3 regions of the Aurantimonas sp. A2-1-M11 genome follow, and region 2 is predicted to be linked to each of the others. Evidence: predicted binding sites of a transcription regulator. Region 2 holds the regulator's gene; each other region holds the start of a gene.
The links. Region 2 encodes LexA, which represses DNA repair genes until DNA is damaged. Its sites were predicted from a motif close to TGTTCNNNNTGTGTTCNG; they were not measured.
Positions count from the first base shown of each region.

Region 1: the regulator LexA is predicted to act here: its motif matches at 1,626-1,643, upstream of ruvC (crossover junction endodeoxyribonuclease RuvC).
Region 3: the regulator LexA is predicted to act here: its motif matches at 4,490-4,507, upstream of radA (DNA repair protein RadA).

Region 1 is NZ_JAZHLI010000011.1:31,985-41,924, forward strand. Features, by position in the region: gene ruvB (Holliday junction branch migration DNA helicase RuvB) at 1-123, opposite strand, end outside; gene ruvA (Holliday junction branch migration protein RuvA) at 289-909, opposite strand; gene ruvC (crossover junction endodeoxyribonuclease RuvC) at 1,055-1,573, opposite strand; gene VQ042_RS07285 (PRC-barrel domain-containing protein) at 1,808-2,299, opposite strand; gene VQ042_RS07290 (class I SAM-dependent methyltransferase) at 2,487-3,197, opposite strand; gene VQ042_RS07295 (YebC/PmpR family DNA-binding transcriptional regulator) at 3,452-4,201, opposite strand; gene VQ042_RS07300 (GFA family protein) at 4,282-4,764, shown strand; gene VQ042_RS07305 (tetratricopeptide repeat protein) at 4,954-5,583, shown strand; gene VQ042_RS07310 (MBL fold metallo-hydrolase) at 5,624-6,427, shown strand; gene VQ042_RS07315 (SDR family oxidoreductase) at 6,517-7,584, opposite strand; gene VQ042_RS07320 (winged helix-turn-helix transcriptional regulator) at 7,736-8,071, shown strand; gene VQ042_RS07325 (TIGR00282 family metallophosphoesterase) at 8,082-8,903, opposite strand; gene VQ042_RS07330 (CAP domain-containing protein) at 9,339-9,854, shown strand; gene VQ042_RS07335 (5-formyltetrahydrofolate cyclo-ligase) at 9,855-9,940, opposite strand, start outside.
Region 2 is NZ_JAZHLI010000003.1:85,667-95,606, reverse strand. Features, by position in the region: gene VQ042_RS02285 (LpxI family protein) at 1-97, shown strand, start outside; gene lpxB (lipid-A-disaccharide synthase) at 94-1,269, shown strand; gene gltA (citrate synthase) at 1,324-2,616, opposite strand; gene gltX (glutamate--tRNA ligase) at 2,762-4,183, opposite strand; partial or broken gene VQ042_RS25905 (hypothetical protein) at 4,297-4,869, shown strand; gene VQ042_RS02260 (ComEC/Rec2 family competence protein) at 4,871-6,715, shown strand; gene lexA (transcriptional repressor LexA) at 6,812-7,531, opposite strand; gene VQ042_RS02250 (molybdopterin molybdotransferase MoeA) at 7,575-8,819, opposite strand; gene moaC (cyclic pyranopterin monophosphate synthase MoaC) at 8,816-9,316, opposite strand; gene trpC (indole-3-glycerol phosphate synthase TrpC) at 9,313-9,940, opposite strand, start outside.
Region 3 is NZ_JAZHLI010000019.1:9,647-19,586, reverse strand. Features, by position in the region: gene VQ042_RS10645 (cyclopropane-fatty-acyl-phospholipid synthase family protein) at 1-1,151, shown strand, start outside; gene VQ042_RS10640 (replicative DNA helicase) at 1,378-2,865, shown strand; gene alr (alanine racemase) at 2,872-4,047, shown strand; gene VQ042_RS10630 (DUF1294 domain-containing protein) at 4,040-4,402, opposite strand; gene radA (DNA repair protein RadA) at 4,541-5,929, shown strand; gene VQ042_RS10620 (CvpA family protein) at 6,050-6,673, shown strand; gene purF (amidophosphoribosyltransferase) at 6,794-8,245, shown strand; gene VQ042_RS10610 (SDR family NAD(P)-dependent oxidoreductase) at 8,283-9,023, shown strand; gene VQ042_RS10605 (CDP-alcohol phosphatidyltransferase family protein) at 9,005-9,859, opposite strand; gene VQ042_RS10600 (phosphatidylserine decarboxylase) at 9,865-9,940, opposite strand, start outside.

The DNA.
Region 1 (9,940 bases), on a different contig from region 2:
GAAGACCTTGAGATTGGCCCGCGCCGCGGCCTGGCCGACGAAATCGTCCAGCCGCTGCGGGCGCAGAGTCGCGTCGAAGTCCTCGCCATTCTTCTCGGGTGTGATCAGGCGGGCGTCGCTCATAAGGACCGTTCCGTCGCGATAGGACAATCTGCCTGCATAGCCACCGGCGCGGCCGGTCGCGGGCAGGTTCCGCAATGGCCGTTCCCCGCCCTCATGTCAAAACCGGCCGGGCCGCGCCGGGTGAAATGCGCCGGCGCCGCGCCGTCACCGGTGCCGCCTTGCGCCTCAGCGGCTCAGCGCCTTCAGCCCCAGGCGGATCAGCCGGGCGCTGTCGGGCGCCTCTCCGGCCTCCTTCAGCGCCTTGGCCACGGCCTCCGCCGCCTGGTCGCGCGGATAGCCCAGATTGACCAGCGCCGACACCGCGTCGGCCACCGGCGCGGCAGCCGTGCCGCCGCCGATGTCGCGCTTCAGGCCAAAACTCTCGTCGCCGCCGGCGCCGGAAAAGGCCGGGGCCTTGTCCTTCAGCTCCGCCACGATCCGGGCGGCGACCTTCGGCCCGACGCCGGGCGCGCGCGCCACCATCGCCTTGTCCTGCAGGGCCACCGCATTGGCGAGATCGCCGGCCGACAGGGTGCCGATCACCGCCAGTGCCACGCGGGCGCCGACCCCCTGCACCATCTGCAACAGGCGGAACCAGTCCTGCTCGGCGCGGGTGGAGAAGCCGTAGAGCCGCAGCATGTCCTCGCGCACATAGGTGTCGATGAACAGCACCACCGCCTCGCCCGCCGCCGGCAGCGCCGCCAGCGTGCGCGCGCCGCAGAAGGCGACATAGCCGACGCCATGCACGTCGACCACGACATGGTCCTCGCCGATCTCGTCGACGGTGCCCTTGAGCTTGCCGATCACGGATGCGTCTCCAGGCAGAAGGAATCGAAGGCGGAAATCCGGCCGAAGCGGCCACAGGCGTCGCTTACCACGATTGGGTCGCGGCCGCCGACAGTGTCACCGCCCGATGACCGGCCGCCGGCCCGGCGCGAAGCCGCCCAGGCCATCACAGGCCCGCCAGCAGCGCCCGCGACTGCGCCGACTGGCGATGATGGCTGTGGCAGATGGCGATCGCCAGCGCGTCGGCGGCGTCGTCGGTATCGAAGGTCGCCCTGGGCATCAGCACCTTCACCATCATGTGGATCTGCCGCTTCTCGCCGTGCCCGACGCCGATCACCGCCTTCTTCACGGCATTGGGGGCGTATTCGGCGACCGGCAGCCCGGCCAGCGACGGCACCACCATGGCGATGCCGCGGGCCTGCCCGAGCTTCAGCGTGGCGACGGCATCCTTGTTGACGAAGGTCTGCTCCACCGCCGCCTCGTCCGGCCGCTGGGTGTGGATCACCTCGGTCAGCCCGTCATAGAGCGTGCGCAACCGCCCGGCGAGATCCATCTTGCCGTCCGACATCACCGTGCCGCTCGCCACGAAGCGCAGCGAATTGCCCAGCGTCTCGACGATGCCCCAGCCGGTCCGGCGCAATCCGGGATCGATGCCGATGATGCGAATGGTCCGCTCCTGCAACACTTCGTTAATCCTCTCCGCCTAGCCGAATCAGAGGCCATTGAGAAGACGAAAAGTGAACAAACCAAAAACGAAACGGGCTTCGTCCCCGACAGAACCGCGCAACGACGGTTGATGGCGCCGTGTGAACGCTGGGCATCGGCCCCATGACAAAGGCCCGCCGCGGAATCCGCGACGGGCCTTTGTCATGGGGCCGGATCAGTTCCGGCTCAAGTGTCGCCGGTCAAGCGAGGTGGATTAGTTCCACCAGGCTTCGTCAACACCTTCGCGTGCCTCGAGCTCTTCCTCCGAGTAGCGCGTGATGAAGGCGTAGGACTGGTCGTCGACCGGGACGAGATCCACGTCGCCGACGCGCAGCATGACGTGCTTGTCACCGATGTCGAGGAAGCCGCCCACTTCGGCGACGATGCCGGCGAGGTTGCCCGAACGGTCGAGAACCACGTCCTCGATCTCGCCGATCTGGTTCCAGTCGGTGCCGACCGCGTCGTAGCCCGAACGGCCCCAGACGTAATCGTCCTGCTCACCCCAGGAGCCTTCGTCATAGGCTTCGTTGGTGGTGTAGACGGCGCCGCCCACGATATCGCGAGTCCGGATCAGCTGCGCCCAATCGGTCGCTGCAGTGTTTTCCGAAGCCATCGGGGTCGCGGCGGTCGTCGTGGCGGCATCCTGAGCAATAACAGGCGTCGCGGCAAAGATGATGGCGGTTGCAGTGGCTGCAATATACTTCATGAGGTAATCCTCTCTGTCGTTCAAATTCATCCAATCAACGGAGGGGTGTGGCCATTGTTCCAACATTCTCACCACAAATTCTGAAGTCATTCGTTCGCAGACGCGTCCGTTGCTCACGGAGCTCGCTCCGCCTGCGCGTTCTGTTATACGATCGCACGACCCGGGACGAACTGGAGGCCGGAGCACCCTATGCGTTCAGCCCCCGGGTCGCGATGACCGACTTGTTCAGGCCCATGACGGTCTCGAAGACGATGTCGGCGTCGGGCAGGAACTCCGCCATCTGCCGCTTGCCGATCAGGTCGTGATGACCCACCACGTCCCTCGCCTCCTCGACGTCTTCGATGCGATCGAAGAAGCCCAGCGCGAAGCGCCGCAGCAGCGCAACGCGCACCGCCTTCGGCAGATACTGGAATCCCAGCGTCCGGAAGTGCGGCTCGTAGGGAAACCAGTAATTGGGCGTCTGGCAATAATAGCGCGGGGCCAGCCGGCGCATGTTCCGGCCGAAGGCGCGCATCTTGTCGCGCGATCCCACATGCTCGATCACCGAGTTGGAATGCGCCAGGTCGAAGCGCTGCCCCTGGAACAGGTCGAGATCGCTCGCGCTCCCCCTGACCGCGCGGAACTGGCCCGGCCGCGTCACGACCTGCGGCTCGGGATTGACCAGGGTGACGAAGATGCGGCCCTGTTGCCGGTCGAGATAGTCGCCTGCGATGGACCAGTATGATTCGGTCCCGCCGAGGTCAACGATCTCGCAGCGTTGCTGATTGGCGAGAACCGAGTCGATCAGGCTGCGGATGCGCGCGAAGCGCCGGGCACGGAACTGGAACTCCAGGCTCGAGGAATCGACATAGGGGTCCGAACGGCGTCGAAGGGCCCCCAGATAGGCTGCAAGCTGCATGGCGTGGCTCCTGTATTCCACGCCGACCTAGGGCCCAATCCGAAATTGCGCGCGACAATCCTTAACAAATGGTTAACGCCGTGAAGCCGCGATCCCGGAATTCCGGAAGACAGCGACGTCGAGACACGGAGTCGTGACTGCAAACCCCGCTGTCGCTACGTCTTGAGCCCCGCCCAACGCCCTGGATCGGCGACCGGCCGCTTCCTTGCGGCAGGCCCCATCGACAGCTTGACCTCGACGACCGACCCGTCGCCTCAGGCGGCGGACAGCTTGGCCATCACCTCGTCGTCGACCTCGAAATTGGCATAGACGTTCTGCACGTCGTCGTCGTCGTCGAGATTGCCGATCAGCCGCATCACGCTTTCGGCCTTTTCCTCGTCGACCGGGGTGCCGGTCTGCGGACGCCAGGTCGCGCGCACGCTCTCGGCCTCGCCCAGCGAGGCTTCCAGCGCCGTCGACACGTCGCCGATGTCCTCGAAGGCGGTGATGATCGTGTGGCCGTTCTCGTCGGAGATCACGTCGTCCGCCCCGGCCAGGATCGCCGCCTCCATCACCGCGTCGGCGTCGCCCGCCGAGGCCGGATAGACGATCTCGCCGACATGGTCGAACATGAAGGAGACCGAGCCGGTCTCGCCCATCGACCCGCCGGCCTTGGTGAAGCAGGAGCGCACGTTCGACGCCGTGCGGTTGCGGTTGTCGGTCAGCGCCTCGACGATGACGGCGACGCCGCCCGGCCCGTAGCCTTCGTAGCGAACCTCGTCGTAGTTCTCCGAATCGCCGCCCGAGGCCTTCTTGATCGCCCGGTCGATGTTGTCCTTCGGCATCGACTGCGCCTTGGCGTTGTTGATCGCCAGCCGCAGGCGCGCATTCATCGACGGGTCGGGCAGGCCGGACTTGGCCGCCACCACGATCTCGCGCGCGAGCTTGGAAAACATCTTGGATCGGACCGCGTCCTGGCGGCCCTTGCGATGCATGATGTTCTTGAACTGTGAATGGCCGGCCATGGCGAACCTGTCTGTCGATGCGGAAAGAATTGCGCGACATATAAAAAATCGGACGGCAAACGTCCAGAACGAGGATTGCCATGACCGACGCTCCCCACGCATCGCCCGTCGCCACGGCCACCCTGCCGGCCCTGCCGCTGACGGGCGGCTGCCAGTGCGGCGCGGTCCGCTACGAGATCCGCGCCGCGCCGCAGGTCTTCTATCTGTGCCATTGCACCGAGTGCCAGCGGCAGACCTCCAGCGCCTTCGGCGAAAGCCTGCGCGTCGATCCCGCCACCCTTGCGATCACCGGCGAGATGGCGACGACACGGCGCGTTTCGGACGGCGGCGCGGTGCGGCTCGGCGATTTCTGCGCCGATTGCGGCGTGCGCATCCGGCACCGCTCCGAAGGCGACCCGGCCCGCGTCAACATCAAGGCCGGCACGCTCGACGACACCCGCTGCCTGGTACCGGCCGGCCATATCTGGACGGACTCCCGGCAGTCCTTCGTCGCCATCGGCGCGAACGAACTGGCCTATCCCCGGATGCCGGACGACGGCTTTGCCGCGCTGATCGCGCGCTGATCGCGCGCTGGCGGGCGATGCTGGCGGCGGGCGCCGCGGCCGGATCGACGCCAGAGACCTGATCCCCTCGTCCGGCGGCGGGCGTGCACCGCGATGACGCCATGGTGATTTTGCTTCTTCTGCCGGAGCGGTAGCCTGTACGTGCCGGCATGCCCTGCGTGCCGGGCCGACGGTCAGGAGAACGCGACCATGCGATATCGCGCTGCGCTGTTCCGCTCCGCCTCCTGCGCGGCCTGCCTCCTCGCCGCCGCCGTCCCGGCCCTGGCCGACACGACCGCTTTGCCCGGCGCCCGCGCCGATGAGCCGGCAATCTCCGGGCCTGCCGAGAGCGCCACCGAAACCCGCCTCTTCGCTGCGCTGAAGCATGCCGCCACCGAGGCAGAGGCCCGCGCCGTCGAATCCGCCATCTGGCGCCACTGGATAGGTGCCGCCCCGGATCTTGCAACCCGCCAGCTCGTCGAGCGCGCCATGGAGCGGCGCGGCAGCTACGATCTGGCCGGCGCCCGCAGCCTTCTCGACGAGGCCATCATCGCTGCGTCCGGCTATGCCGAAGCCTGGAACCAGCGCGGTTTCGTGCGTTTCCTGCAGGATGATTTCGACGGCGCGCTGGGTGATGTCGACCAGGCCATCGCGCTGGAGCCCCGGCATTTCGCCGCCATGTCCGGCCGCGCCCTGATCCTGATGCGCCAGGGCCGCTTCGGCCTCGCGCAGACCCAGCTTCGCGCTGCGGTCGCGATCCATCCCTTCCTGAAGGAGCGCGCCCTGATCGCGCCCGCCCCGGCCGATGATCCTGCCCCGACCGGCGGCGTCGACCTGTGACCTGCCTGTCCATCCCCCGAACTTCCCGAGGAGCCTGCCCATGAGACGTCTGGCCGCCTGCGCCGCGCTGTTTGCCGCCTTCGCCGCCACGCCGGCGGCCGCCCAGATGGTGCCCAGCACCTGCATCGCGATCGCCGAAAGCCTGCCGCGCGCGAGCTATGTCGCCATGGACGGCCCCGCGGCGCAGCGTTACGCGGCGATCGACGGCGACGTGACGATCACCTACGTCACCCATGCGACCTACCGGATCGAGAGCCCGAACGGCGTCGTCGCGGCCACCGACTTCGCCGGCTTCGCCGGCGAGACGACGCCGGACATCGTGACGATGAACAAGGCGCATTCCTCCCACAACACGCCCTACCCGGATCCGGCGATCCCGCATGTCCTGCTCGGCTGGAACCCCGAGGGCGGCCCGGCCGAACACGCCCTCACCGTCGACGACATGTATGTGCGCAACGTGCCTACCGACATCCGCTCCTATGGCGGCATGGAGGCCGACGGCAATTCCATCTTCATCTTCGAGGTGGCGGGGCTGTGCATCGGCCATCTCGGCCATCTGCACCACACGCTGACCAACGAGGATTACGCCCGCATCGGCCGGCTCGACATCCTGATGGTGCCGGTCGACGGCGGCATGACCATGAGCCAGGAGGGCATGGGCGAGATCGCCGACCGGCTGCGCTCCTCCATCGTCCTGCCGATGCACCGCTTCGCCGGCCCGATCGAGCGCTTCCTCGACCGCATGCCCGGCTTCGCCGTCGAGCGGCGCGACACGCCGAGCCTGACGATCTCGGTCCGGACCCTGCCGCGCACCCCGACGGTAATCGTGCTGAAAGGCGTGTAGCCCGGACGGGCCGACGTGCCAGGACGTCGCTCCGCTCCCGCGGAGGATAGCCGCCCTGGCAATGGAGGGGCCGCCCCTCCGCGACCCGCTCAGCCCGCGGGGATCAGGCGATCGGCGCGCAGGCGTGCGAAGAGGTCGAAGAACGCGTCGTCGGTCGGCTGGTATCCGGCAAAGCCCATGCGCCGGCTCTTCGACATGTCGGTCACCACCTCGATCGGCCGTCCCAGATCGGCGTCCGTGTGCCAGGGTGAGGCCAGCCGGGAGAGATCGGGCTCGGCCAGTCCCTCGCGCTCGGCGATCTGGCGCCATACCGGCGCATCGTCGCGCATCTGCGCTTCCAGCGGCATCTCGGTGCCGTCGAAGGGTGCCGCTTCCAGGCCGAACCATTCGGCGATGCGCGACCACATCCAGTTCCAGCGGAAGACGTCGCCATTGACGACGTTGAAATCCTCGTTGGCGGCGGCCGGCGTCGCCTCCGCCCACACGAGATGGGCGGCGAGCTGGCGGGCATCCGTCATGTCGGTCAGGCCGTCCCACTGGACCTGCGATCCGGGAAAGCGGAAGGGCCGCCCGGTCTCCCGGCAGATCGCGGCGTACACGGCGAGGGTCGTTCCCATGTTCATGGCGTTGCCGACGGCCTTGCCGATCACCGTATGCGGCCGGTGGATGCTCCATGTGAACCCGTCGCGCGCGGCCGCCGCGACGACCTCGTCCTCCTGCGCATAATAGAAATTCGCCTCGTCGAGCCGGCCCTGCTCCTCGCGGAACGGCGTCTTCGGCAGGCTGCCCTTCCCATAGGCCTCGAAGGGCCCGAGATAGTGCTTCAGGCCCGTAACCAGCCCGACATGTCGCACCGAGCGCGCCGGCCGGAGCGCCTCGAAGAGGTTGCGCAGCATGGCGGCGTTGACGCGGATGTTCTCGGCTTCGCTGGCCTGCCGCAACCAGGTGGTCAGGAAGACGGCGTCCGGGCGAAGGCCGTCGAGGGCCTGCGCCAGCGTGTCCGGCTGCAGGAGGTCGGCGGCGACGAGCGTGACGCCGTCCTGGGGCTGCGGCTTGCGGGCAAGGCCATGGACCGTCCAGCCCTCGGCAACGAGCCGCTCGGCCGTGGCGCTGCCCTGGATGCCGGTGACCCCGACCACGAGTGCCGTCTTCGTCATCTGTGTCTCCATTGCTGTTCGGCCCCTGACCTAGGCAGCGCGGGCAGGACGGACTAGACGGCACCAATCCGGGACATAGGCACCAGAAGGTCACCACCATGGAACCAGGCAGTGACGAAGCCGCGTGCCGCGAGGATGCGCTCCCCGCCGGGTGCTCGAACTGTTCGCCGCCAAATGGACGAGCATGATCCTGCATACGCTCCACGCCCGCCATGACGGGCGCGCGCGCAACGGTGTCCTGCATCGCAGCCTGCCGGGCATCTCCAAGAAGATGCTTACCCAGACCCTGCGCGAGATGGAGGCGAGCGGCCTCGTCACCCGGCATGTCGCGGGCACGGTCCCGCCCGCGGTCGAGTACCGGCTCACGGATCTCGGCCGGCGCTTCGTCGAGCCGGTCGAACTGCTCTATGCCTGGGGGCGCGACAATGCCGACGCCCTCGACCGGCTCGGGCCGCGCCCGACCTCGCGCCGCAATCTGGAAGGCTGAGCGGATCGCCTCACCAGAAATCCGGCATCGCCTCCGCCAGCCGCGGGCCGATGCGCACCGGCGCGACCTTTTCGGCCAGCCCGGTGCGGTCGGAGATCTCCACCGCCAGCCCGGCGATGGTCGCCGGCCCCTGCGCCGCGTCGAAGCGGCCGCGCGGCACCTTGGTGACGAAGCGGTTCAGCGGTTCCTCCTTCTCCATGCCGAGCGAGGAATCGTAGTCGCCGCACATGCCGGCATCGGACTGGTAGCCCGTCCCGCCGACGAGGATCTGGTGGTCGGCGGTCGGCACATGGGTATGGGTGCCCACCACGACGCTGACGCGCCCGTCGAGGAAATGCCCGAAGCACTGCTTCTCGCTGGTCGCCTCGGCGTGGAAGTCGATGATGACGGCATCCGCCTGCTCGCCCATCGGGCAGGCCGAGACGAGCGTGTCGGCGCAGGCGAAGGGATCGTCGAGATCGGGATGCATGAACACCCGGCCCATGATGTTGGCGACCAGCACCCGGGCGCCGTTCCTGGCCTCGAACAGGCCGGAGCCGTGTCCGGGCGTGCCGGGCGGATAGTTCGCCGGCCGGATGAAGCGGTCCTGCCGCCCGGCGAAGGCCAGCGCCTCGCGCTGGTCCCAGACGTGGTTGCCGGTGGTCACCGCGTCGGCTCCCGCCTCCAGCGTGCGCTCGAAGATCTCCTCGGTGATGCCGAAGCCGCCGGCCGAATTCTCGCCATTGACGACCACGAAATCGAGCTTCCAGTCGGAAATCAGCCCGGGCAGCCTGTCGAAGACGGCGGTCCGGCCGGATCGGCCGACCATGTCGCCGAGAAAGAGAAATCGCATCGCGCTCGCCTGTTGCTGGGCTTCTCGCGGCATCCTGCCGCGCCGGCACGCCCCGACGGCAGACCGGCAGCGATCCGCTTGACCCATGCCGCCGGCCCCGTCAACTCGCACGGCCATGCCGCCGCGGGCGCCGCAAAAGCGTCCCAGCCACCATCACCCCGCTGTCCCTGCCAACGACGCGTCACCACGTCCCCGGCGCAATCGCGTCGAAAATCGGCCGGATTGCCCTGTCAGGGACGCCGCAACGGCCCCGCATCATGAGCCGGTACCGGTACCGGCGACACGATTCATGGTCCGGTGAGCATTCCCCGACATCATGATCGGCAAGGCAGACGGGTCGGTTCGCACGCGCCGACACAAGGCCGCGGCGCGCCGCCGAACGCCGATCCAGCATGCCGCCGGCCGGGCGGCGCAAACGACAGGACACCGCACGCCATGATCCTTTCCCGCCTCGCACGCCGCGTGCCCGTCCTGCGCCTCCTCGCGCTGCTGCCCATCGCGCTTCTGGCCGCCTGCGTCGGGTCCACCGGCTCGGTCGACATCGGATCGACCCGCGTGATCAGCGTCGACCGCAACGTGGCGCTCGCCTCGATCAACGCCTTCCGGGCCGAGAACGGCCTCGGCGCGGTGCGCTTCGACGCCGTGCTCGGCGAGGCGGCCGAGCGGCAGGCCCGCGCCATGGCCGCGCGGGGCAATCTCAGCCATTCGCTGGACGGCGCCCTGCCCAGCCGCGTCGCCTCCTTCGGTTACGACTGGGCGGCCGTGTCGGAAAATCTCGGCTGGAACTACCGCTCGACGCCGGCCGTCATCACCGGCTGGAAGGGCTCGCCCGGCCATCGCCGCAATCTCCTCAACGCCAACGTCACCGAGATCGGCTTCGCCGCCGCCACCGGTCCGAAGGGCGAGCCCTACTGGGCGCTGATCCTCGGCCGCGAGAAGAACAGGCGCTGATCAATCGGCTGGCGGGCGGATCGTCTCGCGCTCGGTAACGATCATCGGCAGGCGGACGTCGTGGGGCTCCATCGGCACGAAGTCCG
Region 2 (9,940 bases):
GCTGGCGGCGGCGGAGGCCAAGGACATCGCCATCGTCGGCCTGGACGATTCGCAGGAGGAGACCCTGGACAATGGCGGCGAGAGGAACCGGCCATGACGACCATCGCCTTCGTGGTCGGGGAAGCCTCCGGGGATCGCATCGGTGCCGACCTGATCCGTGCGCTCCGCCCGAAACTTGGTGAGGACCTGCGACTGGTCGGCCTCGGCGGGGAGGGGATGCAGGCGGAGGGGCTCGACAGCCTGTTCGACATCGACGAGCTCTCGATCATCGGCATCGGCGCGATTCTGGCCCGGTTGCCGCAACTGCTACGCCGGCTATCCCAGGTCACCAACGCGGTGATCTCCGCCCGCCCGGACGTCCTCGTCATCATCGACAGCCCGACCTTCTCGCATCGCGTGGCAAAGCGCGTGCGCCAGGCGATGCCCGACGTGCCGATCGTCAATTACGTCCCACCGACGGTCTGGGCGTGGCGGGAGGAACGGGCGGCGGCGATGCGGGCCTATGTGGACCACGCCATCTGCATCCTGCCCTTCGAGCCGGCCACCATGCAGCGGCTGGGCGGGCCGCCGTCCACCTATGTCGGCCATCCGCTGATGCGGGTGCCGGACCTGGCCGCGATGATCGCCGATCCGGAACGCACGGCGTCTGGCCGGCGCCCGGCCGTTCCGCCCAAACTCCTGATCCTGCCGGGCTCGCGACGCGGAGAGATCAACCGGCTGATCGACGATTTCGGCCGGACTTTCGACGTCCTGCGCCAGCGGATGCCGGGCGTGACCGCCGTCATCCCGGCGATCCAGCGGCACCGCGTCCTGATCGAACAGAAAATCGCCGGCTGGGAGGTCAGGCCCACGGTGGTGACGGGTGAGGCGGCGAAATGGACAGCCTTCGCCGAAGCCGACGCCGCCCTGGCCGCCTCGGGAACGGTGTCCCTCGAACTGGCGCTGGCCGACGTGCCGATGGCGCTGGCCTACAGGCTCGATCCCGTCGCCTACCAGTTCCGCCACCTGATCTCTGCCTGGACCGCGGCAATGCCGAACTTCATCGTCGGCCATGCGCTGGTGCCGGAGCATTTCCACGAATTCGTGCGGCCGGACATGCTGGCCCGCCGGCTCGAACGGCTGATGACGCAAACGCCGGAGCGTGCCGCCCAGCGGGCGGGATTTGCCGAGATCCGGGAAATGATGCGTATCGACGAGGCGCCCGGCGAAGCCGCAGCGGCGATCGTATGCGATTGCATCGCGCGCCGCGGATCGTCTCTCCGCACATAGAAACGGGCGCCGCAGCGCTCGATTCCCATTCCTGCACTCGTGGTCGAAGCCGGTTCAGCCGCGCTGGTCGACGGCGACGTAGTCGCGCAGCTCGGCGCCGGTGTAGAGCTGGCGGGGACGACCGATCCGCTGATGCGGGTCCTCGATCATCTCCTTCCACTGGGCGATCCAGCCGACAGTCCGCGCGACAGCGAAGAGCACGGTGAACATGGTGGTCGGGAAGCCCAGCGCCTTCAGCGTGATGCCCGAATAGAAGTCGACATTCGGGTAGAGCTTCTTCTCGATGAAATACTCGTCGGTGAGGGCGATGCGCTCCAGTTCCATCGCCACTTCGAGCAGTGGGTCGTCCTTGATGCCGAGTTCGTCGAGGACCTCGTGGCAGGTCTTCTGCATGATCTTGGCGCGCGGATCGTAGTTCTTGTAGACGCGGTGCCCGAAGCCCATCAGGCGGAACGGGTCGTTCTTGTCCTTGGCGCGCGCGATGAATTCGGGAATCCGGTCCTTGGTGCCGATCTCCATCAGCATGTTGAGCGCGGCCTCGTTGGCGCCGCCATGGGCGGGGCCCCAGAGGCAGGCAATGCCGGCGGCAACGCAGGCAAACGGGTTGGCACCCGACGAGCCGGCGAGGCGAACGGTCGACGTCGAGGCGTTCTGCTCGTGATCGGCGTGGAGGATGAAGATCCGGTCCATCGCCCGCGCCAGCACCGGGTTGATCCGGTAGGGCTCGCACGGAACCGCGAAGCACATGTGCAGGAAGTTCTCGGCATAGGCCAGGTCGTTGCGCGGATACACGAAGGGCTGGCCGATATGGTACTTGTAGGCCATCGCCGCGATGGTCGGCATCTTGGCGACCATCCGCAGGCTCGCCACCATCCGCTGGTGCGGATCGGCGATGTCGGTGGAGTCGTGATAGAACGCCGACAATGCGCCGACCGAGCCCACCATGACGGCCATCGGATGCGCGTCCCGGCGGAAGCCCGTGTAGAACCGGCTCATCTGCTCGTGAACCATGGTGTGGCGGGTCACGCGATAGACGAAGTCGTCCTTCTCGCGAGTCGTCGGCAGTTCCCCGTAGAGCAGCAGGTAGCAGGTCTCGAGGAAGTCGCCGCGCTCGGCCAACTGGTCGATCGGGTAGCCGCGGTGGAGCAGCACGCCCTCGTCACCATCGATATAGGTGATCTTGGATTCGCAGGACGCCGTCGACGAGAAACCCGGGTCGTAGGTGAAGAGTCCGGTCTGCTTGTACAGCGCGGTGACATCGACCACGTCGGGTCCGATGCTGCCGCTGCGAACAGCCAGGTCCGCATCCTTTTCACCCAGTTTGAGCTTCGCCGACTGTTCGGTCATGCGTTTTCCCTTCGATGATAGCCGCGCAGGCATGGACCTCTTGCAGCGCACACAGATTGTTCAGATGCCTGACTACTCCAAAGCCATGAAGCCGACAAGTTTCCGGTCACGCCATGTGTTGCGGCGCAACAGTCGCGTCTAACAATCAGGCAGACTGGTCGGCGAGCCTTGCCAGCGATTCCTCCCGGCCGAGAACGGCCAGAACGTCGAACACGCCCGGTGACGTAGTGCGACCGGTGAGGGCCGCACGCAGTGGTTGCGCAGCCTTGCCCAGCTTCAGGTCGTTTTCCTCGGCATAGGCGCGCACGGCAGCTTCCAGATCCGCCGCCGTCCAGTCCGGCACCGCCTCGAAACGCTGTGCGAGCGCGCCGACGATGGACCGACCGCCATCGGCGAGAATCGCCTCGGCCTTCTCCGCGATCGGCAAGGGCCGGTCGGCGAAGAGATAGGCCGTGCTCTCGGTCAGCTCGACCAGCGTCTTGGCGCGTTCCTTCAGGCCGGGCATCGCGGCCGACAGCTTGGTGCGAACCTCGTCGTCGGTGCGCGTCTTCAGGATGCCGCCATTGGACAACACGTCGCGCTCGGCCATCAGCATGTCGACCAGCTCCGCGTCTTCGCTCCGGCGAATCCAGTGGCCGTTCAGCGCCTCCAGCTTGGCGAAGTCGAAGCGCGCGGCACCCTTGTTGATCTCCGCCAGGTCGAACCATTCGATCATCTCCTCGGTGGAGATGATCTCGGAATCGCCATGGCTCCAGCCCAGCCGCACGAGGTAGTTGCGCAGTGCCACCGGCAGATAGCCCATTGCCTGATAGGCCTCGATCCCCAGCGCGCCGTGGCGCTTGGAGAGCTTGGCCCCATCGGCCCCGTGGATCAGCGGGATATGCGCCATCACCGGCACCTCCCAGCCCATCGCCTGGTAGATCAGCGTCTGGCGACCGGCATTGGTCAGATGGTCGTCGCCGCGAATGATGTGGGTCACGCCCATGTCGTGGTCGTCGACGACCACGGCCAGCATGTAGGTCGGGCTGCCGTCCGAGCGCAGCAGGACGAGATCGTCCAGATCCTTGTTGGGAAAGCGGACGTCGCCCTGGACCTTGTCACGGACGATCGTCTCGCCGTCCAGCGGCGCGCGCAGCCGGATCACCGGCTTGACGCCGTCCGGCGCCTCGGACGGGTCGCGGTCGCGCCAGCGGCCGTCGTAGCGGGGCGGGCGCTTCTCGGCCCGCGCGGTCTCGCGCATCTCCTCGAGCTCGGCCTGGCTGGCGTAGCAGCGATAGGCCTGGCCCTTGGCGAGCATCTCCTCGACCACCTCGCGGTGGCGCGGCGCGCGCTCGTACTGGGAGACCGGCGGCTCGTCCGCGGTCAGGCCCATCCAATCGAGGCCATCGATGATGGCCTTGACCGCCGGCTCGGTGGAGCGGGCCCTGTCGGTGTCCTCGATCCGCAGCAGCATCTTGCCGCCCGTTGCCCGGGCATAGAGCCAGTTGAACAGCGCCGTGCGCGCGCCGCCGATGTGCAGGAAGCCCGTCGGCGAAGGGGCAAAGCGGGTCACCACGGCGTCCGTCATGGTCTCTCCGATATTGATACGATGGAAGGTCGGGGCGATCGGCATGGATCGCTTTCGCATGGCGGCTGTGTACCATAGGCGAGGGGAGAGACAAGCCGACGGGACCGGAGGGCATGGAGAGCGCCACCGACCGCGACGCAGGCGCAGATGCGGCCATTCGGCGGCGAGCCTTTCCGCACGCCATGCTCCCCCGATGGCCGGCGAGCCCCCGGCTGCCGCCGCACACGGCCTGGCGTGACGCGCTTGCGGAATGGCTGCAGGGCCAGCTCGCCCTCGAGACACGCGCCCGGTCCGGCTTTCACCTGGTGCCGCTGGGGCTAATGATCGGCGTTGCGGTCGTCCATGGGGGCGGATGGGCGCCGAGCCTCTGGCTCGTCGTTGCCGCCGCCATTGCGATGCTCGGCCTCGCCACACGGACGGTCGGCCAGCCGGTGCTGCATCCGTTCCTGATCTGCGCCGGCTTCACGCTGGTCGGGACTGCGCTGGCCATCGGCGAATATCAACGCACCGACACGACGATCATCTCGGGCCAGGCCACCGTACGGATCGCCGGTCATGTGGTGTCCCGCGAGCGCACCGAGAACGGGCGCTACCGCTATGTGATCGATATTGCCGAGACGGAACGGCCGGTCCTGTCGCGGCCGCCGGAGCGCGCGCGAATCGTCGTCGGCAGCCGCCACGATCCGATTGCGCCAGGCGGCCTCTATCGGGGTCTCGTGCGGCTCGGCCCACCATCCGGACCGGGCCTATCCCGGTGCCTACGATTTCGCTGTCGCGCCCTTCTTCGACGGCATCGGCGCCTTTGGCTATTCGCTCGGCCCGCCGGAGGCGCGACCGGCGGCTCTCGCGGTTCCCGATGCGGCGCCCGGCCTCGTCGGCCGCCTCCGGCGGATGCAGACCGACACGCGTCTTGCCCTGACCGAGCGCATCCATGAGGTCATCGGTGGTCGTGAAGGCGCGATCGCCGCGGCGCTCATCACCGGCGAGCGGGCCGGCATCCCCGAGGATGCGCGCGAATGGCTGCGAGGCACGGGCCTGGCCCATGTCCTGTCGATCTCCGGCATGCACATGGCAATCGTGGCGGGATTCGCCATGCTTCTTGTGCGGGCGGCGCTGTCGCTCCTGCCGGCCATCTCGCTGCGCGTGCCGGCCAAGAAGATCGCCGCTGTCGCCGCGCTGATTGTCGCGACAGTCTATCTCGGGGTCTCCGGCGCCAACGTCGCCACGCAGCGCTCCTTCATCATGCTGGCGATCATGCTGGGGGCCGTCCTCCTCGACCGGCCCGCCCTGACGCTCCGCAATGTCTCGATCGCTGCCATCGTCGTGATTCTCATCGCCCCGCACGCGGTGATGACCGCCAGCTTCCAGATGAGCTTCGCCGCAACCGTCGCCCTGATCGGCGGTTATGCGGCCCTATCGCAATGGCGGGCGGCGCGCGGTCGCGGCCGTGAGGTGGATCCGGGCCTGGGCGGAAAGATCCTCGTCGCGGTCGCGGTCGCGGCGATCGCGGCCACGTCACTCTTTGCCGGCACGGCGACGGCGCCCTATGCCGGCTATCATTTCCACAGGCTGGCAGTCTTCGGATTCGTCGCCAATCTCCTGACCATGCCGCTGTTCAGCCTGTGGATCATGCCGCTGGCCCTGGTGGGGACACTGCTGGTTCCCTTCGGTCTCGATGCCCTGCCGTTTCAGGCGATGGGCGCGGGCATCTGGCTTGTGCTGGAGATCGCGCGCAACGTCTATGCCGTGCTGCCGGACCAGGCGATCGGGCGGATGACCGCGCTGGGGCTGATCCCGCTGACGGCCGCAATCCTGACGGCGTCCTGTCTCGCCAGCCAGTTGCGCTGGTTTGCGGTGCCGCTGGCGGTTGTCGGCCTGCTCGCGACCCCCGTCAGGACCGCGCCACCGGAGCTTTTGCTCTTCGAGGACGGCAAGGAGGTCGCGACGTTGGACGAAAACGGCGCGCTCGCCTTCCTGAGGGCACGCCCCAGCGCCTTCGTCGCCGACCAATGGGAGCGGGCTTTCGAGGCCCGCGCGCCGCGGGCTGCCTCGGCCGACCGGCAGCGCCCGACGGTTCCGGCCGATTGCGCAGCTGAATATTGCCGTTTTGCGACCCGCAGCGGATTGTGGGTGATCTGGACGGAGGATTACGCCCGGACGGGTGACGCCTGCGACGAAGGGGATGTGGCGATCGTCTCGCGGGCGATCCGCCTTAGTGCATGTCGTTCGGGCGCCATTCTGGTGACGCTGCGCACCCTGCGGCACAGTGGCTCGCTGGCCATCAGCCGGGATGCGGCGACCGGCCGACCCGTGGTCGTGCAGGCCATCGAGGATCCGCCGACGCGGTGGAAAGCCCATCGCCTGGCGCCCTGGCCCGAATACTGGCGCAAGCCGGCCGCACCGGATGCCGAGCCGCCAGCAGCGCAAGCTCCGCCGCGGCGGGAGGCGCCGGGCACCGCCGCGAACATGCAGACGCCGCCCGCCGGACCGGCCCCGAATCCGGACGCCGCTCGCGCGGCAGATGCCGAATAACGGCCGGTCGAAAGTCCGCGTCAGGCGCTTCGACGCGCACCTGACCGAAAACGCTGAACCGGGCCTTTGCGAACAGCACCTGCCGGCGAAGCCCGATCAGTAGCGACGGATGAGCCCGACCAGCTTGCCCTGCACCTTGACGCGGTCGGGCCCGAAGATCCGCGTCTCGTAGGCGGGATTCGCCGCTTCCAGCGCGATCGTGTCACCGCGCCGGCGAAACCGCTTCAGCGTCGCTTCCTCGTCGTCGACCAGTGCGACCACGATCTCGCCCGGCGTTGCGGTCTCACCGCGGCGGATGACCACCGTGTCGCCGTCGAGAATGCCGGCCTCGATCATTGAGTCGCCCTTCACCTCGAGGGCGTAATGCTCGCCGCTGCCCAGCATGTCCGGCGGCACGACGATGGAATGGGTGTTGTGCTGGATGGCCGAGATCGGCACGCCGGCGGCGATACGGCCCATGACGGGGATCGACGTCGATGCGGCTGCCCTGGCCGGTTGCGCCTGGGTGGCCGCCGCGGGGCGGCCCGTATCGCGGCTGCCTTCGATGACGCTCGGCTTGAAGCCGGTGCGTCCGACCGGAGCCGGGCGGTTGCCCTGGATCGATTCCGGCAGTTTCAGGATCTCGAGCGCCCGGGCCCGGTTGGGCAGGCGGCGGATGAAGCCCCGCTCCTCGAGCGCGGTGATCAGGCGATGGATGCCGGATTTGGACCGCAGGTCCAGCGCATCCTTCATTTCGTCGAAGGACGGGGGCACGCCGGTCTCGCGCACCCGATCGTTCACGAACACCAGAAGATCGTGCTGTTTGCGCGTCAGCATCCGGGCGACTCCTCAAAACAAAACCTGAACAAACCTATCTGTTCTAGTTGTGTTCTGCAAGTGGCTCCAGCGCCGTCAGGGGGACATAGTCGCACGGATCGCCGATTTGCGCGGGTGCCGCGCCGACGGGGCGAACCAGCAGGGCATCGGCGGCGGCATAGATCGACAACAACGACGAATCCTGCCGCGGCAGCGGCACGATCCGGGGCGGGCCAGCGTCGTCCGGCTTGATCCGGGCGCGAACGAAATCCGTGCGGTCGCCGTTTTCCGGCATCGGCGCAGCGAGGATCCCCCGGCGTCGGAGGGGCCTGTCCGGGCGGCCCGCGAGGCGACGGACCAGTGGCGCAAGGAACAGCGTCGCCGCGACCATCGAGGAAGCGGGATTTCCGGGCAGGCCGACGACGCGCATGTCGCCGAGCCTGCCAGCCATCAAGGGCTTGCCGGGGCGCATCGCCACCTTCCAGAAATCCAGCGAGACGCCGCGGGCGGCGAAGACCTTGCCGACGAGGTCGTGGTCGCCGACCGAGGCGCCGCCGATGGTGACGAAGATGTCGGCGCCGTCGGCCAGCGCCTTGGCCAGCTGCGCGTCGATGGCCGATTCCCGGTCGGGCGAGATCCCGCAATTGAGCGGCACGCCGCCGGCCTCGCGCACGAGCGCGGCCACGCCGAAGGTGTTGGACGCGACGATTTGCGAGGGGCCGATGGCTTCGCCGGGCAAGACGAGTTCGTCGCCTGTGGCCAGGATCGCCACTTTCGGCCGGGCGCGGACGCAGAGGTCCGGATGGCCGCCGCTGGCCGCCAGGGCGATCGCGCCGGGTGTCAGCACCGTGCCGGCGGACAGGAGCGGCGTGCCTTCGGCAAAGTCTATCCCGGCAGGACGGATGTGCTGGCCGACGACGACCGGCGTCGTGGCGGTGACGGTGCCGCTCTCGCGGTCGGCATTTTCCTGGATGAGGATGGCATCGGCGCCCGGTGGAACCGGCGCGCCGGTGGAGATGCGGATGGTTTCGCCAGGTTGCAGCGTGCCGTCATAGGCATGGCCGGCGGCCGCTTCGCCGACGAGGCGCAGTGGCCGGAAAGGGGCTCCGTTCCCGCCGATATCGGCGGCGCGGACCGCATAGCCGTCCATGGCCGATGCGTCGAAGCCGGGCTGGGTGCGCAGCGAGCCGGTGTCGGCGGCCAGGATGCGTCCCGACGCGTCGCGCAGGGGCAATGTCTCGGTGTGCACCAGGGGCAGGGCGTCCTCGACGAGGAGACGATAGGCCTCCTCGACGGGGATCAGGCTCATGAGGATGCGCCCGCGGACCAGTCGCCGGAGCGGCCGCCGGATTTGGCCAAGAGGCGGATGCCGCTGATCGTCATCGATCGATCGACGGCCTTGGCCATGTCGTAGATGGTGAGACAGGCGACCGAGACGGCCGTCAGTGCTTCCATCTCGACGCCCGTCTTGCCGCCAACGCGCGCCGTGGCCGTCACCCTGAGGCCGGGCAGCGCCGGTTCGGCAACGATCTCGACGCCGATCTTCTCGAGCATCAGCGGATGGCACAGCGGGATCAGCTCATGGGTCTTCTTGGCGGCCATGATGCCGGCGACACGAGCAATGCCGATGACGTCGCCCTTCTTGGCTTCGCCTGCCAGGATCAGTTCGAGAGTCGCCGGCTGCATCATCACGAGGCCCTCGGCCTCGGCGACGCGCACGGTCTGCTGCTTGTCGCCGACATCGACCATCGACGCGGCACCGGTCGAGTCGAGATGCGTCAGGGCGGCATCGCGGGATTCGCTCATGCCGGCACCGGCGCAGCAGGTGACCCGCCCAGGAGGGCGCGGGTGGCCGCCTCGACATCGTCCTGGCGCATCAGGCTTTCGCCGACGAGGAAGGTGCGGATGCCGTGGCCCGCGAGGCGCAGGCAGTCGTCATGGGTGAAGATACCGCTTTCGCCGACGAGGATGCGATCGTCCGGGACCAGCGCGGCGAGCCGCTCGGAGGTTTCCAGCGAGGTCTCGAAGGTGCGCAGGTTCCGGTTGTTGATGCCCAGCAGCGGCGTGGCAAGGGCGAGGGCCCGCTCGGTCTCGGCCTCGTCATGGACCTCGACCAGGACGTCCATGCCGTAGGCCATGGCCGCCGCTTCCAGATCACGGGCCAGCGCGTCGTCCACCGCCGCCATGATGATCAGGATCGCATCGGCGCCCCAGGCGCGGGCCTCGGCCACCTGATACGTATCATAGAGAAAATCCTTGCGCAGCGCCGGCAGCTTCGTCGCCGCGCGGGCCGTCGTGAGGAAGGCCGGATCGCCCAGGAACGACGGTTTGTCGGTCAGAACGCTGAGACAGGCGGCACCGCCGCGCTCATAGGCGGCGGCGAGCGCCGGCGGGTCGAAATCGGCGCGGATCAGCCCCTTGGATGGGCTC
Region 3 (9,940 bases), on a different contig from region 2:
CCGCCGAACGCGGCGTGGCGATCAATCCGGGCCTGAAATTTGGCGAAGCCTACATGAACGGTGACGTCGACATCACCGAAGGCACCATTTTCGACATGCTGGCGCTGGTCTTCCGCAATGCCGGCAACCGGGCCCAGCACGAGCCCTGGATGCGGGCGATCGCCCGGTTGCGCCTGATCTACCGGCGGGTGATCCAGAACAACACGCCGCAGCGCGCGCGCCGGAACGTCAAGCACCATTACGATCTGTCAAAGGAGCTCTACGATCTGTTCCTCGACGTCGACCGGCAATATTCCTGCGCCTATTTCGATCGCCCCGGAGCAGGTCTCGACGAAGCGCAGCTTGCCAAGAAGCGGCACATCGCGGCCAAACTCGCCTTCGACACGCCGCGCCTGAAGACGCTGGACATCGGCTGCGGCTGGGGCGGCATGGGGCTGTATCTGGCACGGTATCTCGACGCCGACGTCACCGGCATCACGCTGTCGGACGAGCAGCTCGCCATCGCCCGTGCCCGCGCCGAGGAAGCCGGCATGTCCGGTCGGCTGGAGTTCCGGCTCGAGGATTATCGCGACACCATCGGCCCCTTCGACCGGATCGTCTCAGTGGGCATGTTCGAGCATGTCGGCGTCGACTTCTACGACGATTATTTCCGCCAGTGCGCCCGCCTCCTCGATGAGGACGGCGTGATGCTTCTCCACACGATCGGACGCTGGGAGGAGCCCGCCAACACCAACGCCTTCATCAACAAGTACATCTTCCCCGGCGGCTACCTGCCCACCCTGTCGCAGATCAGCCAATGCGCCGAACGCGCCGGCCTGATCATCACCGACGTCGAGGTGCTGCGGCTGCATTATGCCGAAACGCTTCGCCATTGGCGCGACCGCTTCGCCGCCCGCCGCGACGAGGCCAAGGCGCTGTATGACGAGCGCTTCTGCCGGATGTGGGAATTCTACCTCGCCGCATCCGAGACGGCGTTCCGCTGGCAGGATTGCGTCGTCTTCCAGGTCCAGCTGGCCCGCAAGGTCGAAACACTGCCGATCACCCGCGACTACATGATGGCCGCCGAGACGAAGCTTAGGGAGCTGGAACAGCCCGGGATCGTGCGCCGGCACCTGGCGCCGTCCGAAGAGGACCGCCAGGCCGCCGAATAGCCGCGGATCGGCACGCGCGCCGGCCACGACAGTCAACAGGCGCGAGGGTTTTCCCCGATCTTATCCACCGCCCCGCGCGCGCGGCGGCGGTCGCTTTGCCGGCGCTTTGCCGGCTCTGGCGGAAACCGGTCCGATCGACGGCCATGCCTTGCGCGAATCGCTGGCAGGCGCCCCTCCGCTGGTGTAGTCAGAAGCCTTCCTGAAGCGACGGCAGAGGTGACGCGGCATGGCGGATGCAGCGCGCAAGATCGACGATGACGCGGCGGCTCTCTATCGCGAGGCACCCAGCAACATCGAGGCGGAGCAGGCGCTTCTGGGCGCCATGCTGGTCAATAACGACGCCTATTACGTCGTCCACGATTTCCTGAAGCCGGACCATTTCTTCGAGCCCCTGCACCGGGAGATCTTCGCCAAGACGTCCGAGATGATCCGGATGGGCAAGATCGCCAACCCGGTGACGATCAAGACGTTCCTGGCGGCCGGCGACAAGGTCGGCGACCTGACCGTGGCCCAGTATCTGGCCCGCCTCGCCGCCGAGGCGACGACGATCATCAACGCCTCCGATTACGGCCGGGCCATCTACGACCTCGCCATCCGGCGCTCGCTGATCCGCATCGGCGAGGACGTGGTCAACATCGCCTTCGACGCGCCGCTGGACATGGAGCCCAAAGCGCAGATTGAGGATGCCGAGCGCCGCCTCTTCGAGCTGGCCGAGACAGGCCGCTACGACGGCGGCTTCCAGTCCTTCACCGAGGCGGTGACGCTCGCCGTCGAGATGGCGACGGCCGCCAAGGATCGCGACGGCGGCCTGTCTGGCGTGTCCTCCGGCATCAGCGGTCTCGACAGGAGCATGGGCGGCCTGCAGTCGTCGGATCTGATCATCCTTGCCGGCCGCCCGGCCATGGGCAAGACGTCGCTTGCCACCAACATCGCCTTCAACATAGCCGCCGCCTACGAGCCCGCCGAGCAGGCGGATGGCTCGTTCAAGGCCAAGAATGGCGGCGTCGTCGGCTTCTTCAGCCTGGAAATGTCGGCGGAGCAGCTCGCGACCCGTATCATTTCGGAGCAGACCGAGATCTCGTCCTCCAAGATCCGGCGCGGCAACATCAACGACCAGGAACTGGTCAAGCTGGTCGGCTGCTCCGAGACCATGCAGCGCATCCCGCTGTATATTGACCAGACCGGTGGCATCTCGATCGCCCAGCTGTCGGCGCGGGCGCGGCGCCTGAAGCGCCAGCGCGGGCTCGACGTCATGGTCATCGACTATGTCCAGCTGATGCAGGGCTCGAGCCGCACCCAGGGCAACCGCGTCCAGGAGATCACTGAGATCACCACCGGCCTGAAGGCGCTCGCCAAGGAACTGAACGTGCCGATCATCGCGCTGTCGCAGCTCTCGCGGCAGGTGGAAAACCGCGACGACAAGCGCCCCCAGCTCTCCGATCTGCGTGAGTCCGGCTCCATCGAGCAGGACGCCGACGTGGTCATGTTCGTCTATCGCGAGGAATACTACCTCTCCAACCGCGAGCCCAAGCCGGGCACCGACGAGCATCTGAAGTGGGAGCAGGCGCTGAACGAGACCCGCGGCAAAGCCGAGGTGATCATCGCCAAGCAGCGCCATGGACCGACCGCCACCGTGCCCCTCGCCTTCCAGGCCGAATACACGCGCTTCACCGACCTGGCGGACGATAGCTACCTGCCCGAACGATTCGAATAGCCGGTGTTGACCCTGTCGCCGTCCTTTCGGCCCGATCGCATGCCTGTGGTCGAGATCGACAGCTCGGCGCTCGCCGCCAACTGGCGGCTGCTCGCGGCCCGCAACCCCGGCGCGCGCACCGGGGCCGCCGTGAAGGCCGACGGCTATGGTCTCGGCGCCGGCAAGGTCGCGTCCACGCTCTACAATGCGGGCTGCCGGGACTTCTTCGTTGCCTGGGCCGGGGAAGGCCTTGCCGTCCGTGCCGCGCTCGACGCAGCGGGGGAAGCGGAGGCTGCCCACGATACGCGCATCTTCGTCCTGCAGGGTCTCGAACCCGCCAGCATTCCGCTGCATCTGAGCGCCGGTCTCACGCCCGTCCTGTCGACCCCGGACGACATCGCCGTCTGGCGCGAGGGTCTGCGTTCGGCCGGGCGTCGCGCGCCCGCCGCGATCCAGTTCGAGACCGGCATGAACCGCCTCGGCCTCAACCTGGCGGACGCGCAATTGGCCTCGGCGCTGGTCGCGTCCGGCGAACTCGATCTGTCGCTGGTGATGAGCCACCTCGCCTCGGCGGACGAGACCACCGACCAGAGCGCGCGCCAGCGCGAGCGCTTCCTGGCCCTGGCGGCGCTGCTTCCGGGCGTGCCGCGGTCGCTGGCCAATTCGGCGGGCGTCTTCCTCGGCGCTGACTTTGGTTTCGATCTGACCCGCCCCGGGATCGCACTCTATGGCGGCGAGGCGGGCCCGGCTTCCCGCGGCGTCCTGCGTCCTGTCGCACGCCTGACGGCCGCCATCCTGCAGCTTCGCACCGCCAGCGCCGGCGAGGCCGCGGGCTACGGCGCCGCAGCCCCGCTGGCGCGCGACACCCGCATCGCCACGGTCGGTCTCGGCTATGCCGACGGCTACCAGCGCGCCGCCTCGGGTGCCGGCGTAGCCATACGCGGTCTTCGCGCCGGCACCGAAACCTTCGTGGCGGGTCGGCGCGTGCCGGTGCTCGGCCGGGTCTCCATGGACCTCACCCTGCTCGACGTCACCGACCTGCCGGAAGCGGCCCTTGCTCCGGGCGACCGCGTCGAGTTCTTCGGCCCGAACCTGCCGATCGACGCGGTAGCGACGGCGGCCGGCACGATCGCCTACGAATTGCTGACCGGGCTCGGGCCACGGGTGGAACGCCGCTGGTCGACCGGTGCCGGTCTCAGCTGATCTGCCCGGCCGCCCAGGCCAGCACCACGTCCGGTCCGAGCACCAGCATCGTCGTCGCCAACCCGACCACCAGCACGGTTTGCAGGGCGGCGATGGCCCAGAGCTGGGTGCGGAAAGGTTCCTTGCGGGTCTTGTGGCGGATGATCTGCTGCGCGGCGATCGCCCCGACGCTGCCGCCAATCAGGGCGTACGTCAGGAGGGCCTGTTCGGACATTCGCCGCACACCCGCCCGGGCCTTCGTCTTGTCGACGACAAAGGCCCAGTAGGCGGCGACATTCACCGTCAGCAAATAAAGGCAGATAGCCAGCACCGTCGCCTCGCGTCCTGATTTCAGAACGGATTGTCGCTCAGACATATTGCCGGTCCCTTGTCGTCAAACAGCTGCCTTGCCGCGCCGGACCGCCGCATCTGGCCCCGTGCGGCCCGAAGCGTTCAATCTCTGTGTTTTTGTTTTGTTCTTGACGGACGATCCGATGCGAACCAAGAAGGCCCCATGGCAAAAGCGAAACTGTCCTTCATCTGCCAGAGCTGCGGCGCGGTCTATACGCGTTGGCAGGGCAAGTGCGAATCCTGCGGCGAGTGGAATACCATCGTCGAGGAAAACGCCTCCGGCGGCATCGGCGGCGGCCCCCAGCGCGGCCGGCGCAAGGGCACGCGCTCTGCGCTGCTGCCGCTGTCCGGCGAGCTGGAGGAGGCCCCGCGCATCATCTCCGGCATCGACGAGCTGGACAGGGCGACCGGCGGCGGCATCGTGCGCGGCTCGGCGCTGCTGATCGGCGGCGACCCGGGCATCGGCAAGTCGACCCTCCTGATGCAGACCGCCGCAGCCCTGTCGCGGCGCGGCCACAGCGTGGTCTATGTCTCCGGCGAGGAGGCGGTGGCCCAAGTCCGGCTGCGCGCCCAGCGCCTGAACGTTGCCGACACCGATGTCCAGCTGATGGCCGAGACCAATGTCGAGGACATCCTCGCCACCCTGGCCGAAGCCAGGCGCCCGGACCTCGTCATCATCGATTCGATCCAGACCCTGTGGAGCGATCTGGCTGAATCGGCTCCCGGCACCGTCACCCAGGTGCGCGTCGGCGTGCAGGCGATGATCCGCTTCGCCAAGGCGAGCGGCGCCGCCGTCATCCTCGTCGGCCACGTGACCAAGGAGGGCCAGATCGCCGGGCCGCGCGTCGTCGAGCACATGGTCGACGCCGTCCTGTATTTCGAGGGCGAAGGCGGCCATCACTATCGCATCCTGCGCACAGTGAAGAACCGTTTCGGCCCCACCGACGAGATCGGCGTCTTCGAGATGGGCGATCTCGGACTGCGCGAGGTGCAGAACCCGTCCGAACTCTTCCTCGGCGAGCGCAACGAGAAGGCCGCGGGCGCCGCCGTCTTCGCCGGCATGGAGGGCACGCGGCCGGTTCTCGTCGAGATCCAGGCGCTCGTCGCACCCTCGGCGCTCGGAACGCCGCGCCGCGCCGTGCTCGGCTGGGACCAGCCGCGCCTGGCCATGGTGCTCGCCGTGCTGGAGGCCCATTGCGGCGTGCGACTCGGCCAGCACGACGTCTATCTCAACGTGGCCGGCGGGTTCCGAATCTCCGAGCCGGCCGCCGATCTGGCGGTCGCCGCGGCGCTGGTCTCCTCGCTGAGCGGCGCGCCCCTGCCCGCCGATTGCGTGTATTTCGGCGAAATCAGCCTGTCCGGCTCGGTCCGCCCCGTCGGCCAGGCCGCCCAACGCCTCAAGGAGGCGGAAAAGCTCGGATTCCGCCAGGCCGTCCTGCCATCGGGCAGCGCCGACCTGCCCCGCTCGCGGGACGTCGTGACCAACGAGATCGAGGCCCTGCCCGATCTCGTGGCCCGCGTCGCTGCCGGCGGCAACGGGAGCGACGCTTGATTTTCCGCCAACTCCCTAGTGTAAAACTGTCATGAAAAGCGCTACAGCGTGGGCGAGCGGGGCCGCCGGGGCGTTCCCGCGCCCGCCCGCACGATCCATATGCCTACGGGGCCACCCTTGATGACCGTCACGCTTCTCGATGCGATCCTCTTCGCGATCATGCTGGTCTCGGCGCTGCTCGCCATGGTCCGGGGCTTCTCGCGGGAGATCCTGTCGGTCGTCTCGTGGCTCGTCGCCGCGGCCGCCGCATTCTTCTTCTACGAGCCGCTGACGCCCTACGCGGCCGAGTACATCGCCTCCGACACCGTGGCGATGGTCGCGGCCGCGGCCGTGATCTTCCTCGTCGTCCTGATCATCGTGTCCTTCATCACGCTGCGCATCGCCGACTTCATCATTGACAGCCGCATCGGTGCGCTCGACCGCACACTCGGCTTCGTCTTCGGTGCCGTGCGCGGGCTGCTGCTGGTCGTCGTGGCCATGCTGTTCTTCAACTGGCTGGCCCCCGAGAACCAGCCGGAATGGATCGCCGGCGCGCGCTCCAAGCCATTCCTCGACAATCTCGGGCAGCAGCTGGTCGCCGCCCTGCCGGACAATCCCGAGGAAGTCATCCTCGACCGGATCCGTGGGCCGCAGGGCGAAGAGGACGGCGTTCCCGAGGGCGGCGGCGCCGCGCCGGGTGAACCTGCCTCGATCGAGGGCGTCATCGAAGGCGCCGACAGTCCGCAGTCGCAGCCGGCGAACTGACGATCCTGTGGTCGGCCGTGATCACTTCGTTCACCGCCTCGCGTGCGACGACATAAGCGCCTATATGGTGAGGCATCTCACGGACGGCCGACCGACAACGGCAAACGGCGGATAAAATTGATGGATGACACGCCTTTCGGCGATGATTCGCTGCATGAAGAGTGCGGCGTTTTCGGCATTTTCAAACGGACGGACGCCGCCGCACTGACGACGCTCGGCCTGCATGCCCTGCAGCACCGGGGCCAGGAAGCGGCCGGCATCGTCTCCTACGACGGGACCCAGTTCCACGTCGAGCGCCATGCCGGCCTGATCGGCGACACCTTCACCAAGCAGGCGGTGCTGGAACGCCTGCCCGGCTCCTCCGCCATCGGCCACACGCGCTACGCCACCACCGGCGGCGGCGGCCTGCGCAACGTCCAGCCCTTCTTCGCCGAACTGTCGGCCGGCGGCTTCGCCGTCGCCCACAATGGCAACATCACCAATGCCATGACCGTGCAGCGCGAACTGCAGCGCCGCGGCTCGATCTTCTCCTCCACCTCCGACACCGAGACCATCCTGCATCTGGTCGCCACCAGCGCGGCACGGCTGTTCGTCGAGAAGCTGGTCGATGCCCTGACGCGTCTCGAAGGCGCGTTCTCGCTGGTCGGCCTGTCGTCCAAGAAGATGGTCGGCGTGCGCGACCCGCTGGGCATCCGCCCGCTGGTCCTGGGCGACCTGGAAGGCTCTCCGATCCTGGCGTCGGAAACCTGCGCCCTCGACATCATCGGCGCCGATTTCGTGCGCGACATCGAGCCCGGCGAAATGGTCGTCATCAGCGACGATGGCATCGAGAGCATCTTCCCGTTCCAGGCGCGGCGCCCGCGCTTTTGCATTTTCGAATATGTCTATTTCGCCCGGCCCGACTCCACCGTCGAGGGTCGCAACGTCTACGAGATCCGCAAGAAGATCGGCGCCGAACTCGCCCGCGAGAGCCATCCCGAGGCCGATCTCGTCGTGCCGGTTCCCGATTCGGGCGTTCCCGCGGCAATCGGCTACGCGCAGGAATCCAACCTGCCCTTCGAACTCGGCATCATCCGCAATCACTATGTCGGCCGGACCTTCATCCAGCCGACGGATTCGATCCGCCACATGGGCGTCAAGCTGAAGCACAACGCCAACCGCCGCATGCTCGAGGGCAAGCGGGTCATCCTCGTGGACGATTCGATCGTGCGAGGAACGACCAGCCAGAAGATCGTCCAGATGGTCCGCGAGGCCGGCGCCACCGAAGTGCACATGCGCATCGCGTCGCCGCCGACCCGGGCGAGCTGCTTCTACGGCGTCGATACGCCGGAGAAGGCCAAGCTGCTGGCCTCGCGCATGACCGTCGACGAGATGGCCGACTTCATCAAGGTCGATTCTCTCGCCTTCCTGTCGATCGATGGCCTCTACCGGGCGACCGACGAGCCGTCCCGCAACAAGATGGCCCCGCAGTTCTGTGACGCCTGCTTCACCGGCGACTATCCGACCTCGCTGACCGATCAGGAGGGAATGGAGAACGTCCGTCCCCTGACGCTGCTCGGCGGCGCCGGCTGACAGCCCCGACAATATCCATTGTACCGGCAGACATCAGATGACAAAGCAGCTTCAGGATCGTGTCGCACTGGTCACCGGCGCCTCGCGCGGCATCGGCTACCAGATCGCCAAGGGCCTGGCCGCCGAAGGTTCGCACGTGATCGCGGTCGCCCGCACGGTTGGCGGCCTCGAGGAACTCGACGACGAGATCAAGGCTCTCGGCGGTTCGGCGACCTTGGTGCCGCTCGACCTGACCGACATGGGCGGCATCGACCGCCTCGGCGGCGCAATTCACGCGCGCTGGGGCAAGCTCGACGTGCTGGTGGCCAATGCTGGCCTTCTGGGCGTGCTGGCGCCGATCGGGCACATCGAGGCGAAGGTCTTCGAGAAGACGATGACGGTGAACGTCAACGCGACCTGGCGGCTGATCCGCACCACCGATCCACTGCTGCGCAAGTCCGATGCGGGACGGGCCATCGTCATGTCGTCGGGTGCGGCCCATTCCGCCCGCGCCTTCTGGTCGCTCTACGCCGCGACCAAGGCTGCGTGCGAGGCGATGGTGAAATCCTGGGCCAACGAGACCGAGAAGCTGCCGCTGCGCGTGAACTCGGTCAATCCCGGCGCGACGCGTACCGCCATGCGGGCCTTGGCCATGCCCGGTGAGGATGCCAAGAACCTGCCGACCGCCCGAGAGGTAGCCGCCAGGATCGTGCCGCTTGCCTTTGCCGACATCACCGAGACCGGCAAGCTCTACGACGTCCGGCAGGAACGCTTCCTGGATTACCGCGACCCGGCCTGATCGTCGGTCATCGACATGCCTGACATGCCGCGCCCGGCCTCACGGGCCTGCCGCATGCGATAGGCCCGGACCGAGAAGAAGATCGACACGCCATAGGCGAGTACGGTCAGTGTCAGCGTCGCCCAGAAGAAGCTCAGCAGCACGGCGATGTAGCAGACCACGGCGAGCATGATCGGGATGGCGTAGTCGCGCCGGACCCGGATGCCGGCGCCCTTGCCCGACCAGGTCGGAATGCGGCTTGCCATCAGAAGGCCGATGAAGACCAGATAGACCGACGCGACAACCGCCGTGACTTCCGGCAGGCCGGTCCCCAGGCCCGAGAGGCTCAGATAGATCGGGAACATCGCCAGGGCCGCCCCTGCGGGGGCCGGGACGCCGACGAAGAAGGCGGATTGCCATTTCGGCCGCTTCGGATCGTCCAGCATGGTGTTGAAGCGCGCAAGGCGCAGCGCGCTGGCGCTCGCATAGAGCAGCGCCGCGATCCAGCCGATGGAACCGGCATCGTGCAGCATGTAGGCATAGAGCACGAGCCCCGGCGCGACGCCGAAATTGACGATGTCGGCCAGCGAATCCATCTCGGCGCCGAACCGGCTCTGGCCCTTCAGGAGGCGCGCCACGCGCCCGTCGATGCCGTCGAGAAGCGCTGCACCGAGCACCATGCCGACAGCGAATTCGAAGCGTCCCTCGAATGCCAGGCGAATGCCGGTCATGCCGGCACAGATCGCCAGGATGGTGATCAGGTTGGGCACGATGTGCCGGAACGGGATGCGCCGGGGCGCCTTGTCGTCCTCGGCATCCGGGCGGCCCGGGTCGAACGGCGGGAACGGCGATTCGATACCCATCAGTCGCGCCTCGACGGCCAGGTCTTCAGGTTCTCGCCGAACTCGGCGATGATCGTCTCGCCGGCGATCGCGCGC